One region of the Methylosinus sp. KRF6 genome, then DNA from elsewhere that is predicted to be linked to it. Evidence: predicted binding sites of a transcription regulator. Region 1 holds the regulator's gene; each other region holds the start of a gene.
What was found. The regulator LexA, encoded in region 1, represses DNA repair genes until DNA is damaged. The targets are predictions, from matches to a motif close to TGTTCNNNNTGTGTTCNG.
Positions count from the first base shown of each region.

Region 2: a site for LexA is predicted at 2,285-2,302, ahead of KP010_RS21575 (ATP-dependent helicase). Genes of this name have one in related genera too.
Region 3: a site for LexA is predicted at 2,324-2,341, ahead of KP010_RS18005 (YifB family Mg chelatase-like AAA ATPase). Genes of this name have one in related genera too.

Region 1 is NZ_JAHLJF010000001.1:3,401,981-3,406,662, reverse strand. It holds gene KP010_RS16055 (AsmA family protein) at 1-1,635, opposite strand, end outside; gene lexA (transcriptional repressor LexA) at 1,834-2,538, opposite strand; gene KP010_RS16045 (helix-turn-helix domain-containing protein) at 2,863-3,411, opposite strand; gene KP010_RS16040 (transposase family protein) at 3,890-4,682, shown strand, end outside.
Region 2 is NZ_JAHLJF010000013.1:8,360-13,041, forward strand. It holds gene KP010_RS21565 (2OG-Fe(II) oxygenase) at 1-252, opposite strand, end outside; gene KP010_RS21570 (hypothetical protein) at 464-2,104, shown strand; gene KP010_RS21575 (ATP-dependent helicase) at 2,344-4,407, shown strand; gene KP010_RS21580 (WD40 repeat domain-containing protein) at 4,574-4,682, shown strand, end outside.
Region 3 is NZ_JAHLJF010000001.1:3,788,196-3,792,877, forward strand. It holds gene KP010_RS17990 (Bax inhibitor-1/YccA family protein) at 1-228, opposite strand, end outside; gene KP010_RS17995 (hypothetical protein) at 624-1,277, shown strand; gene KP010_RS18000 (lytic transglycosylase domain-containing protein) at 1,300-2,160, opposite strand; gene KP010_RS18005 (YifB family Mg chelatase-like AAA ATPase) at 2,418-3,956, shown strand; gene KP010_RS18010 (ATP-binding protein) at 4,106-4,682, shown strand, end outside.

The sequences.
Region 1 (4,682 bases):
CTCTATATTCGCGGTTCCCTTGACGATTTTGATGGTCGCGCTGGCGCGATCCACCAGCGAGTGACCGGAGCGAATGTCCATCGCGCTCGACAAGGGCCGCTTGTCGATGCGGCGCAGCGCGCGCTCCAGGTCTATGCCGTCGACCTCGCCCTCGCTCAGCGTGAGGGTGGCGCGGCCGTCGAGATCGCGCATGAGCTGCGCGACGCTGTCGCCAGTGGCGTCGAGCGTGAAATTGGCGTCCAGCGCGCCGCCGAGATCGGGCCGCGCGGCGGCGTCCCAGGCGAGCGCGCCGGCGTCGACGCCGGTCAGCTGCGCATTGGCGTGGAATTCCAGCGCGCCCGCCGCATTGGCGGCGAAAATGGCGCGGCCCTTCACGGTTCCCTTATAAGCCGCCGCCTCGGCGAGAGCGAGCTCGAGCCGGCCGCCGCGCAGCAGCAGCGACAGAGCGGCGTCCTCGAGATTGAGCCGCAGAACGCGGGCGCGCGTCGCCGAAAGGCGCAGATCGACATCGGCGTTCTGAATATCCGGCAAAACGAAAGCGTCGCGGCTCCACTGGCCGTCGGCGCCGGAGAGCGGCGGCAGATCGGCGACCATCGGCTTCAGCGACACGTAATTGCTGGCGAGCGTCGCATGGACGATCGGCTTGTCGCCCTCGTGGCGCAGCCCGAAGGAGCCCTCGAACTCATTGTCGTCGGCCGAGAGCTTCAGATCGGTGAGCTGGAAATCGCGCAGGCCGACGCTGGCTTTGGCGGAAAGCTGGACATTCTCGAAAGGCCCGGGCAGCGGCGCGCTCACATTGGCGAGGGCGAGCGCATGGCGCAGCGAGGGCGAGGAGGCGGTGAGCCGCCCCATAAAGCGGGGCTTGGGGCCGAGCTGGCCGAAGCCCTCCGCCTCCGCCCGCAAGCTGTCGGAATCGAGCCGCACGGTGACCGCCGTTTGCTCGCCACGCAGAAGGGCGCCGGGCTTGAGCACCCACAGCGTGCCGCGCGGTCGCTCGCCGCGCCAGGAGAAGGCGAGGTCGAGCGTCGCGGGCGAGCCGACCGTGCGCCAGTCGAGACTGGCCTCTATGTCGCGCAGTGTCTCTTCGCCGCCGGCATATTTGACATGGGCCGCGCCGGAAACGATGGCGACGCCGCCGAGCCGGGCGCGATCGGCCTTTTCCGCCGCGGCAGTCGAGGGCCGCGCCGCCGCCGCGCGCACGGCGGCGCCTGCCGCGCTCATCGGCTTGCGGTCGAGATCGATCTCGATGGCGGGGCGAACGAGCTCTATGTCGGCGATCTCGAGACGGCCGGCGAGCAGCGGCAGCAGCAGCACATTGCCGTGCAATCGCTCCGCCTCGATGGTGAGCGCCGCGGTCGGGTCCGCGAAGGCGATGCCGTCTATGGTGATGTGCGGACGGGGGAGGACCGAGAAGGTCGAGCGCCCCTTGGCGGCGATGAAGAGACCAGCGGAGGAATTGAGCTGGCCGGAAATCTCCTCGAGCAGAGCGCTGGTGGAGAAGGTCCAGGGCGCGAGGGCCGCGCCGAGCGCCACCGTCACGACGGCGCCCATCACGATCAGCCAGCGCCGGGAAAGGCGCGCGAAAGGCAGGCGGCGGCCGAGGCTCGAGGGTTTCGATCCTTCGATTTCGCGCATTGGGCCGGTCGAGTGCGACATTCCATCGTCCATGCAGAAAGAGGCGGGGCAGAAAGAGGCGGGCCGGGCCGCACGGTCGCGCGCGACGGAGCGCGCTTCTTTCGAAAGGGCGGCCGCGCCGACAGGCCCGCGCGCCAATAGCGCGCGAGGCCGGACCATGGCGGCAAAGGGCGGCGAGATCGTGGCGGCGCGCGCCCTTCAGTATTTGCGCAGAAGGCTGACCAGACGACCCTGGATGCGGACGCGATCGGGCCCGAAAATGCGCGTCTCATAAGCCGGATTGGCGGCCTCTAGCGCTATTGACGCGCCGCGCTTGCGCAGGCGCTTCAATGTCGCCTCCTCGTCGTCGATGAGGGCGACGACGATATCGCCGGTGTCGGCGCTGTCCTGCTTGCGCACCACGACGACGTCGCCGTCGAGAATGCCGGCCTCGATCATCGAATCGCCACGCACCTCGAGCGCGAAATGCTCGCCGCCACCGAGCATATCCGGCGGCAGGCTGATGGTGTGGCTGCGATTCTGCAGCGCGGAGATGGGCGTGCCCGCGGCGATGCGGCCCATGACCGGGATCGCCACCTGCTGATCGGACTCGGGCTCGCCGGCCGGGACGGGCCGCACGCGGCCGAGCGCGCCCTCTATGACCGAGGGCGAGAATTTGCCGCCGCGCGCGGCGACGCGGGGCGTCGCCGATTCAGGGAGGCGCAGCACCTCGAGCGCGCGGGCGCGATTGGGCAGGCGGCGGATGAAGCCGCGCTCCTCGAGCGCGAGAATGAGCCGGTGAATGCCGGATTTGGAGCGCAGATCGAGCGCGTCCTTCATCTCGTCGAAGGAGGGCGGCACGCCCGTCTCCTTCAGCCGCTCATGGATGAAGCGCAGCAAATCGCTCTGTTTCTTGGTCAGCATAGGAGCCCCCCGGCGCCGCCCCGCCTGCGGCGCGCTTCCACTTATGTTGGCGCGGCTTCATAAACAAATCATGAACACGACATTATGCGTTCGCCCTGCGTTCCGCAAGTGGACATTGCGCTCGTCCCGTACTCGCCACTTCTCACGGGAGGCGCTATAAGGATTGGAGCGGCCATCGCTATTTGAGCGCGCCGGACATCGATATTTGGAAATCCATGTCAGCAAAGCTAGTAAATTCAGATATATAGATGAGGCAGATTGAGGAACCGATTGAGGAACCATCATTCGGGAATGCTGCGGGCCGTAAAGGTTTGAAATAAGGCGCTATTTACCGTTCGGATTGAGGAACCGCTCGTCTGGCGGGCCATCGCTTGAGGAACCAATTGAGGAACCTTGTTCGACACGAATGACCCCCGTAAGCTCGCCCGCGCTCATGAACTTGCCGTCGTAGGCCCGCTGGACCAACGAGATTAGATCATCTTCGGTCAGCTGGTGCTTTGCCTCAGATTGCACACGGCTTACTATTTTTTCAAGAAGCTCTTGCTCATTTGCGATCAAATACGAAACAATTGCATTTATGGAGTGCGGAGAGGATGAGTTAAAAGCGACTCCAACGGCATGGAGATATGCAATCCTCGTCACAGAAAGCACAACGCTGTTGCCCTCGATAGTGTCTGTGCGGACGCTATCGAACCTTATACCGCTAAGCTCCTCTATTACCTTAAGCTTTTTCTTTGGTATTTCTTCACGAAGTCGCCAACTCGCGATAGTGCTTTTTCCAACACCAAGGCGAGCGGCCAAATCTGCATCCCGGTCGGTGCCGAGCGCCAATTTGACTTTTTCCAAAAAGGTGGCGGTGGAGTTCTTCAGCATGGCCTTGACACGATAGCGAAACGCAATCAGATTGCATTTTGACCTCAAATACGAAGTCGGATGCAATCCATGGTTCCGTCTCCCGAACTCCTCATTCGCGTTCGAGCCGCCTTTGTAGAACAGGGCGGTTCATTTGCGAAATGGTGCCGTGAAAATCGGATATCACGCCAATGGGCGACGGCCGCGCTCACCGGGGGAAGGGACGGGCCGGCCGCAAGGTCACTGCGCACACGCATTCTCGAAGCAGTTTCCTTGAAGGCAGCTTGATATGAGCGCCGATTGGCTCGACTCGAACGGGTTCGCGGACCTTTGCGGGATCACACCCCGCGCGGCTCGCAAGGCGCTCGGACGGGCCAAAGCTGGCAAGCCGTATCTTGGGAAGGTGCTAGAGGTCCGCGAAATCCCCGGACGAGGCGGGCGAAAGGGAACAAATTTCCAAGTCCGCGCCGACAGCCTTCCGCTCGGCCTTCAAGAGCGTTTGAAAGCCTCTTCACAGCCCGCCGAGCCCCGCTCTTTCAAGACCGACATAGCCGCGATCATTGGCGTTTTCGGACCCGAGTTCGACAAGCTCCTCACACTCCGCAAGGGCTCGGTCGCGCGGGCGAAGGGCCTCGAGGAACTGAGCAAGCGCCCGCTGATCGACATAAAGGGCAAGAATGCTTTCCGATGCTATTCCGTCAACACGCTTCGCCGCTATCTCGCGGAATACGAGGCGAAGGGCGCCGCCGCGCTCGTGCGGCGGAAGCGGCGCGACGCGGGCGTGAAGAGCGTCATCCTTTCCAAAGAATGGGACCAGCAAGTCCCTTTCGATGACGCCAAAAAGCGCGAGATCGCGGAAAAGCTCAAAAAAGACATCCGCTCCTATTGGGCGCATGGCTACAAGAGAGGCGCCATTCTTTTCAGGGCCTCATTCGCGCTGGAAAAAATGACGCGCGAAGCCGGCTTCGAGCCGCCGCCCGGTCTCTGCCGAGTTCCTCATCACTTCGTCGGCAGCGAGCGGCTCTATCGGTCGATCCATGTCAAAAACACGGATCGAAAAACGTTCGAGGACAAGAGAGAGCGCGTTTGGCGTTCATATGACGCCCTTGTCGCGAATGAGCAATGGTTCGGCGATTGCCACAAGTGCGACGTGATCCTCAAAGAGTCCGCCGATTATCAGCGCCACGCGGTTTTCATCACTTGGATCGACGCCGCGACGCTACGCGTGCATATCGATGTTGTGATCCTCCCGAAGGGAAAGGGAATAACAAATTCGCACGTGAGCGCCAGCC
Region 2 (4,682 bases), on a different contig from region 1:
AATATCGTATCGGTAAAACCTGAAGCGCTCGTTGAGGCCGACTGGACGCCATTTCTTACGAAACTTTTGCGGGGCATTATCGGCCACTAGCTTGTACAACTTTACAGCGAGTTCAGGATTATCCAACATAGCGCGATCGTTGTTGCGCAAATCCTTGATCATGACCGCGCCGCGGTCTGTTGAAACGGGTGCTTCCTCGTAACGATGGGCCTCGCTGAGGCGGATGTAGTCGTCACACGCCTCAGAGGTCAACAGATTCTCGATCGTTCCGACGTCCCTGGCGAGCCATCTAATTCGGGGCATGACGTGAGTTGTCCTTTTCAGTGGGCGTATCCGATTTAACAGATCCTTGTCATGGCGCGGCTATTCACTGCCGCGAGGTCGAAGAGCCGATTTCGAGGCGCGCATGATATTACTAAAGTACTTTGTCGCTATTGCCATAGCCGGCGCTCTCGCGGCCTTGATGACGGTCCGCGACGTGGCGATCGCAGTGGCGCTTCTCACATTGGGACTTGGCTTGCCGATCATTTTGTCGGCGACCGTGTTCGTCTACGGCGTTTGCGCCTTGCCGGCCGTCGTCTGTCGGCGCTTCGGCTCGGGCTGGGAAGGCGTCGCGCTCTCCGCCGGGATCATAGCGACCGTCGCCATTGTCCCTGGATACGACGCCCAGAGGCGAGCAGAAGAGGTCTCGATACCCTTCAAGCGATTTGATTTTGCGCCCCCGGGGCTGATCGGGGTGACGTCCCTGGAGATTCGTCGTCGCTCCGCCGATTACGATCAGACGTTCATGGATCAGGACGCCTGCGGATACGAATGCCGCGCTCTGCTCACCTATGGTCGGGTCGAATGGGTGCGGGTTGTCATGGTCGATGGAGCCGCGGCCGGCTCGCTCTACAGGCTCGAGCGCGGAAAAAGCTGCGCCGCGCCTGGCGGCCCGATGTCGGAAACCGCGACTTGCGTCCTGCTGGCGCGAGACTCCGGAGAAGCGCCCGAGTTGACGATCCAATTCGACGCCTTGTCGCGCCTTCCACATGATGAGCCGAACCCGCTGCGACTGGTGGTTCCACGGACCACCAGAATCGTCACCGCGCATTGGCGGGAAGGCGGCGAAGCAACTGAAATCTTCCATCAAACGGAAGTCGGAGTCGATGTGGCCGTGGTCCCGGCGATCTGGGGTCCGATCATGGACGGCATGCACAGCGAAGGCCTCGATATCATGAGGCGTCGCATTGTCATCGATCAGATTTCGCTCAACGGGACCTTGGCGCGCCTCGGTCTTTCGCTCGAGCCGCCGGCCGGCGTGGCGGCGGTCGAAACCAAGCCTAGGAGCGGGCAGGGCGTCAACGATTTGATGACCAGAGAGGCTCTCGCCGCTCTGAACCTGCCGCAGACCGAGACCTTCGATCCCCAACAGGCTAAGCCGATACAGGATTGGCTCGAGCACGCGACCAATATGAAGGAGTGGTCTCCGCCCTCGATCGACTTCTTGCGCCGGATCGCGCATGACCGGCGCATCCGATCGCCCATGTCTTTCGATAGAATATTCGAGCATAACCCCGTCGTCACAAATGCGCTGATGCCGGACATTCTTCAAATAATCGCGACCGATGGGATAGGGCCGGATTACACAGCCGCGCGCCAGGCTGCCTACACATTCCCTCGATTGGCCCCCGCATATCTCGAGCCCTACGCCGATCAGATCGTCGCGCTGCTCGATCGCGGACGAGCCGTGCAGGAAATATTGCTGCCCGCTGTCGGGCGCCTCGGCGTCGATCCTACGCCTTATCTTCTTCCCTTTGGCGCCGATCTCGATCCGCGGGCGATCGATCGATTGGCGAGGATCAAAGGCGCGTGCTACGCGGACAAGCGCTGGGCGTCGAAACTGGTCGGCCCGCTGAGGGAAGCGCTGAGTTCGAATCCAAAGCACGAACGCCGTAAGGCAATCCTGGCAGCGATCGCCAATCTCGGTGATCGTGACTTCGTCGCGCAGGAGCTTTCCCATGAGAGCGACGAAGCGCGGCTGCTTTCTAACATCAACCAGTATCTCACGGACAAGCGTTATCAGCCGAACGTGGTCTGCTCCACGATCATCGGATGGAATTGAGTGTGGACTTCGCTCGGTGTCGAGCGCTGCGATCGAGGTCTTCGAGATCGACCGGCGTCGAACGTCTCCTTCTGGCGCAACCTCCTCGTTCGGGACGGCGAACGAGGAACTCTGGCGCCTCACGGAAATTCGAACCGGGCCGCCAGCTTCACCTTTCCTCCTTCGAGACACAAGGTCATTGCGAACAAAACAAGAATTATGGTTCAGTCCGCAGGCCCGCTCACGCCACCGATTCGCCCATGACCGCCGTCGCCTATCTCGAAAAGCTCAACGCCGAACAACGCCGCGCCGTCGAGCACGGGCTTCCTGACGGCTTGTCGGCCCCCGCCGGTGGCCCGTTGCTCATCATTGCGGGCGCCGGCTCCGGCAAGACGAACACGCTGGCCCATCGGGTCGCGCATCTCATCGTCCGAGGCGCCGATCCCCAGCGCATGTTGCTGATGACCTTCTCCCGCCGCGCCGCCGCCGAGATGATGCGCCGGGTCGAGCGCATCTGCGCCGAGGCGCTGGGCGCCAAGGGCGGCGGCGATGTCCTCGCCTGGACCGGCACATTTCACGCGATCGGCGCCAGGCTGCTGCGCGAATACGCCTGCGCCATCGGCTTCGATCCCGCATTCACGATCCATGATCGCGAAGATTCCGCCGATCTTATGAATCTCATCCGCCACGAGCTCGGCTTCTCCAAGACCGAGAGCCGCTTCCCCACCAAGGGCACGTGCCTCGCGATCTACTCCCGCGCCGTGAACGCGGAAACCCCGCTGGAGCAGGCGCTGCTCGGCGCCTTCCCCTGGTGCGCGCGCTGGCATGAGGAGCTGCGACGCTTATTCGCTGCCTATGTCGAGGCGAAGCAGGCGCAGAATGTTCTCGATTACGACGATCTCCTGCTCTATTGGGCGCAGATGATGCAGGATGAAGCACTCGCCGAGGAGATCGGCGGCCGCTTCGATCACATCCTCGTCGACGAATATCAGGACACCAATCGCCTCCAGGCCTCCATCCTGCTCGCCTTGAAGCCGAAGGGCCAGGGGCTCACCGTCGTCGGCGACGACGCCCAATCCATCTATGCCTTCCGCGCCGCCACGGTGCGCAACATTCTCGAGTTTCCAAAGAGCTTCACGCCGCCGGCGGAGGTCGTCACGCTCGACCACAATTATCGCTCGACCGAGCCGATCCTCGCCGCGGCCAACGCCGTCATCTCGCTCGCCGCCGAGCGCTACGCCAAGAGCCTCTGGACCGAGCGCCGCTCCTTGGAGCGGCCGCAGCTCGTCACCGTACGCGACGAGAGCGATCAGGCGCGCTTCATCGCCGAGCGCGTGCTCGAGGCGCGCGAAGCGGGCGTGACGCTGAAGCAGCAGGCGACGTTATTCCGCGCCTCGCATCACAGCGCCATGTTGGAGCTGGAGCTCGCGCGCCGCAACATTCCCTTCGTGAAATTCGGCGGGCTGAAGTTCCTCGACAGCGCCCATGTGAAGGATGTGCTCGCTCTGCTGCGCTTCGCGCAGAACCCGCGCGATCGCGTCGCCGGTTTTCGCATTCTGCAAATTCTGCCCGGCGTCGGCCCCTCCTCCGCGCAGAAGATTCTCGATTTCCTCATCGAGCGCCCGGACCCGCTCGCCTGTCTCGCCGAGGCGCCGACGCCGCCGCGCGCCGGGGAAGAGTGGCGCGGCCTCGTCGCAACGCTGCGAATGCTGCATGCGCGAGAGGGCTGGCCGGCGGAAATGGAAGCGGCGCGCCGCTGGTATGAGCCGCATCTCGAGCGCCTGCACGAGGACGCGCCGAGCCGCCTCGCCGATCTCGTCCAGCTCGAGCAGATCGCCGCCTGTTATCCCTCGCGCGAGCGCTTCCTCACCGAGCTGACGCTCGACCCTCCGGACGCGACCAGCGACGAGGCGGGCCCGCCGCTGCGCGACGAGGATTATCTCATTCTCTCGACGATTCATTCCGCCAAGGGGCAGGAGTGGAAGTCGGTCTTCGTGCTGAACTGCGTCGACGGCTGCATCCCCTCCGATCTCGCGACAGGAACAGCGGCGGAGATTGAGGAGGAGCGCCGGCTGCTCTATGTCGCGATGACGCGCGCGAAGGACAGCCTGCGTCTGGTGACGCCGCAGCGATTTTTCACCCATGGCCAGCCGGCGCAGGGCGACCGGCACGTCTACGCCGCGCGCACGCGCTTCATTCCAGCGGAGATGCTGCGGTTTTACGATTGCGTGAGCTGGCCCGCCGCGGCGGCCGCGGGCGAGCGTCTCGCCGGGGGTGGGCTGCGAGTCGATGTGCGGGCGAAGATGCGGGGGATGTGGGGATGATCGATGAAGACGAAGATGAGGAAGCTGTAGGAGTAACGTGTCGCCTGTGCCGCCTCTCGACGGCGCGCCATCCGTTCGTGAATGAACCTAGGGACGCTCGCGCGGTTGGCCTCCTACGAACAATTCAGATTTGAGACGATCAATGTCTTTCGAACGAGCATTTCTGGTGTCGGCCCTGACAGTTGTAACGTCGTTCAGCGCCTCCGGCGATGAAGTCAATACGTCCGCGCAGGCGATCATTGCGAAAGAAATCAACCGCCAAGTGATGCGCTACC
Region 3 (4,682 bases), 390 kb from region 1:
GTAAAGCATCTGGCCGAAGGGGGTGAGCGCGATCTGCCGGCCGCCTTCCTTGGCGACGGCGAGCATATGCGTGCCCAGCGCCACCAGGCCGGTGACGCCGAGACCCAGCACCATGTAATTGTAGACGCCGAGCATGTAGGCGCGCAGGCCCTGGTCGATCTCGGCCGTGCCGGCTCGGGAGACGCCGCCCCGATAGCCGAAGCTCGTGTTGCGGTCGAAATTGGACATAGCATCCTCTCGTAAAAGGCCGCGCGGCCGGTCATCCGGCCAATCGGCGCGGTCCTCGCCGCCGAATATGGCGTGCGAGCGGAGGAAAAACAAGAGTCCGTGCGGCAAATCCGGCGAAGTCCGCGCCTCGTCCAACAAGCTTCAAGAAAAACATGCAGTATTGATCGCCCGCCGCGTTCGAAAACTATCGCGGGCGATGGGAAGAGCGCAGATCGCTCCACTCGCCGCTCGCGCCGCCCGCTCGCGCTCTTGCCGCTCCCAGAGAATGCGCTAACATGCCGCATTGTCGCGGGCGGCGAGCGACCGGGTCTCGCGATCCGGCTCTCGTTTCGTCGTCGAAGCGAGCCTGTCCGGGGAAACGAGGCGCGCACAAAATGCTCCATGGGGGAATCATCATGCCCGACAGCGGTCTTGCCCCGTTCTGGCGGTCGATCGATGGGTTTCTGCGCTCTGCGACTCGTTTCTCTCCGCCCGCTCTCCTCGTCCTGCTGCTGACGCTGCTCGCCGCGGCGTCGCCCGCCTCGGCGCATGGCCGGCTCGGCTCCGCCGAAGGGCGATGCCGCCTGTTCGTCGGCCCCGACATCATGAATTTCACCGGCTATCTTCCCGACGCCTCGAAAAACGAGTTCTGCGAGGATATTCCGGCGACCGGCCACACCATCATCGCGCTCGACGCCGAGCAGGACGAGCTGCGCGACATGGCGGTGGAGATCCGAATCGTCAAAGACGTCGGCGGCGAGGAGAAGGAGAATGCCGATATCGACGCGGTCACTGTCGCCTATCGCGGTCCGCGCCTCTATCCGACCGGCACGATCAATTTCGAGCACTATTTTCCCGACGCGGGCTATTTCGTCGGCATCGTCACCGTGACCGGCGAGCATGGCGAGCGATGGGTGTCGCGCTTTCCCTTCTCTGTGGGAATGAGCTTCATGCGCACGCTCCCCCTCTATCTGCTGATGGGCATAGGCGTCGTCGCCATGTTCTTCGTCTATCTGCGGCATCGGCCGATACATCCGCTGAAGACGGCGGACGCCGAGCCGGCGGAATAATCCGCCGAGCGGCGAAGGCCGCTCAGTCGCCGGCGCCTCCGATCTTCTCGGCGAGCAGCGCGATGGTCTTGGAATAGACCTTCGCCTTGTTCCATTCGAGCAGCGCGGGGAAATTGGGCTCGCCCTCGTTCCAGCCGGCGCCCGGCTTCCAGCCGGAGCCCTGCAGGAAATTGGCGGTGGAGGCGAGCACATCCGCCGTGTCGTGAACGAGATCGCGCTTGCCGTCGCCGTCGAAATCGACGGCGAATTTCAAATAGGACGAGGGCATGAACTGCGTCTGGCCGATTTCGCCGGCCCAGGCGCCGCGCATTTGCGCGGGATCGAGATCGCCGCGCTGGACGATGCGCAGAGCGTCGAGCAATTCGCCGCGGAATTTTTCCGAACGCCGGCAATCATAAGCGAGCGTCGCCAGCGCCCGAATCGTCGCGAAATCGCCGAGATAAGCGCCGAAATCCGTCTCCAGCCCCCATATGGCGACGAGAACCGGCCCCGGCACGCCATATTTCTGCTCGATGCGCTTGAACAGCGCCGCATGTTTCTGCAGCAGCGAGCGCCCCTTGCGGACGCGAAACGAATTGGCCATGCGCGCCGAAAATTGCTCGAAAGTCTGGCGAAACACCTTCTGCCCGCGGTCGTGCGAGATTACCGAGCGATCATAGAAGACGTCGCCGAGCGCCGCATCGATCGTCGGCTTTGAAATTCCCGCCGCCGCGGCCTCTCGCTCGAAACCGCCGAGCCAGGCCTCGAACCCCTCGCCATTGCGCCCGCATTCGGCCGCTCGCGCGCTCGCCGCGCCCAAGCCCGGCGCGAAGCCCAAAACCGAGGCGCAGGCCACGACAGCCGCAACGCCAAAGACCGACGTCTTTCGTTTTTTCCGAGCCATTTCGCCTACCCGCGTTCAGGGAAATTCGCGCTCTTTAGGTCACGCGAGCGCGGCCGCACGATGGCGTCGTTTCTCAAATCCTCAAAAAACCCATCCTGCTCGTCCGGCCGGCGAGACTAGCTCTCGCCGGTTAGCGGGCCGTTGCCGAAGCGCGGCAAAATTTCGTTCTCATATTGTTCTTGCCGAGGCGGGGCGACGCGTCTACTATGGCGACGTTTGCGTCAGAGCGATTGGAAAACGGGTTCGGAGCTGTCGCCATGGTGGTCAGGGTCTCGACGGTCGCCTTCGAAGGGATCGAAGCCAAGCCGGTCGACGTTCAAGTGCAGATCGCCAGCGGCAATGTGGTGTTCACGCTCGTCGGCCTCGCCGACAAGGCCGTCGCCGAATCGCGGGAGCGGGTGCGGGCGGCGCTCGTCGCCTCCGGCCTCGCGCTGCCGGCCAAGCGCATCACCGTCAATCTCGCGCCGGCGGACATGCCCAAGGAAGGCAGCCATTACGATCTGCCGATCGCGCTCGGCGTGATGGCGGCGATCGGCGCCATTCCGTCGGACGCGCTGGACGGCTTCACCGTGCTCGGGGAATTGGGACTCGACGGCGCCATCGCGCCGGTCGCCGGCGTTCTGCCCGCCGCGGTCGCCGCCAATATGCGCGGCCAAGGGCTCATCTGCCCGCGTCGATGCGGGCCGGAGGCCGCCTGGGCGTCCAGCGAAATGGAAGTGGTCGCGCCGCGGTCGCTGATCCAGCTCGTCAATCATCTGAAAGGAACGCAGGTTCTCTCCCGGCCCGCGCCGGCGGTGCGCGCCATTGCGGCGGGCCTGCCGGACCTCGCCGACATCAAGGGCCAGGAGAGCGCCAAGCGGGCGCTGGAAATCGCGGCGGCCGGCGGCCACAATCTGCTGATGAACGGCCCGCCCGGCGCCGGCAAATCCATGCTGGCGGCGCGGCTTCCGTCCATATTGCCGCCGCTGTCGCCGCGGGAGCTGCTGGAAGTCTCGATGATCCATTCCGTCGCCGGCGAGATCGCCGGCGGCGAGCTCACCGATCGGCGGCCGTTTCGCGCGCCGCATCATTCGGCCTCCATGGCGGCGCTCGCCGGCGGCGGCTCCCACGCGCGGCCGGGCGAGATATCGCTCGCCCATAATGGCGTTCTGTTCCTCGACGAATTGCCGGAGTTTCAGGCGCAGGCGCTCGACAGCCTGCGGCAGCCGCTGGAGACCGGCGAAATCCTCGTCTCGCGGGCCAATCACCGCGCCGTCTATCCGGCCCGTTTCCAACTCGTCGCGGCGATGAATCCGTGCCGCTGCGGCCATGCGCTCGACCCCGGCTTCGCCTGCCGCCGCCAGCCCAATGAGCGCTGCGTCGCGCAATATCAGGCGCGGCTCTCGGGCCCGCTGATCGACCGTTTCGATCTTCGGATCGAGGTTCCGGCCGTCTCGGCGGCCGATCTCGTGCTGCCGCCTCCGGCCGAGGGCTCGGCCGAGGTCGCGGCCCGCGTCGCCGCCGCGCGCGACCGCCAGCGACGACGTTACGAGAAGCTCGGCCTTCCGGGCGACGCCACCAACGCCAGCGCTCCGGCGAGCGCGATCGAGAAAATCGCGGCGCTCGACGCCTCTGGGACGGCGCTGATCCGCGATGCGGCCGAACGTCTGGCGCTCTCGGCGCGCGGCTTCCATCGCGCGCTGAAGCTCGCCCGCACCATCGCCGATCTCGACGGCTCCGAGGCCGTGACGCGTCGCCATCTCGCCGAAGCGCTCGCCTATCGCGGCGGCTCCGCCCGCGCACGGGTCGCCGCCTGAGCCGGAAAAAGTCCGGCTTTTTCGAGAGCCTGCGCAAGCCTTCATTAGCGAAGCGCCGAGGTTCGGCTCGCGCTTCCCCCGCCAATTCATACTTTCTCTCGATTGTCGTGAAACAACGAGGTCGATCGAAAAGGTTCTGGACCGCCCGAATGCCTGCTGTTCCCTCTTGCGTTCTCATCGCGCTCGCTTCTCTCGCGGCCTTCGCCGCGGCCGGCTGGCTGTGGCTCGCGCGCGCGCGCCGAACGCGCCGGCGCCGAGCGGTGGAGACCGAGCTCGAGGGATTGCGCGACGAAATCTGGGAGCTGCGCGCCGCCGCCGCCGCGCGCGACCGCGCCGAAGCCGCGAGCCAGGCCAAATCGCGCTTCCTCGCCACGGTGAGCCATGAAATCCGCACGCCGCTCAATGGCGTGCTCGGCCTCGCGCAATTGCTGGCGGCGACGCGGCTCGACGCCGAGCAGGCGAGCTATGTGGAGGCGATCGCCGCCTCCGGCCGCTCGCTCGCCCAGCTCATCGACGATATTCTCGACTTCTCCAAGATCGAGGCCGGCAAGATCGAGCTCGAGGTCGAGCCTTTCGCGCTCGCGCCGCTGGTCGAGGGCGTCGTCGAGCTGCTGGCGCCGCGCGCCCAGGCCAAGCATCTCGAAATCGCGAGCTATATCGCGCCGGACGCGCCGGAGACGGTCGCCGGCGACGCCGCGCGCGTGCGCCAGGTGCTGGTCAATCTCG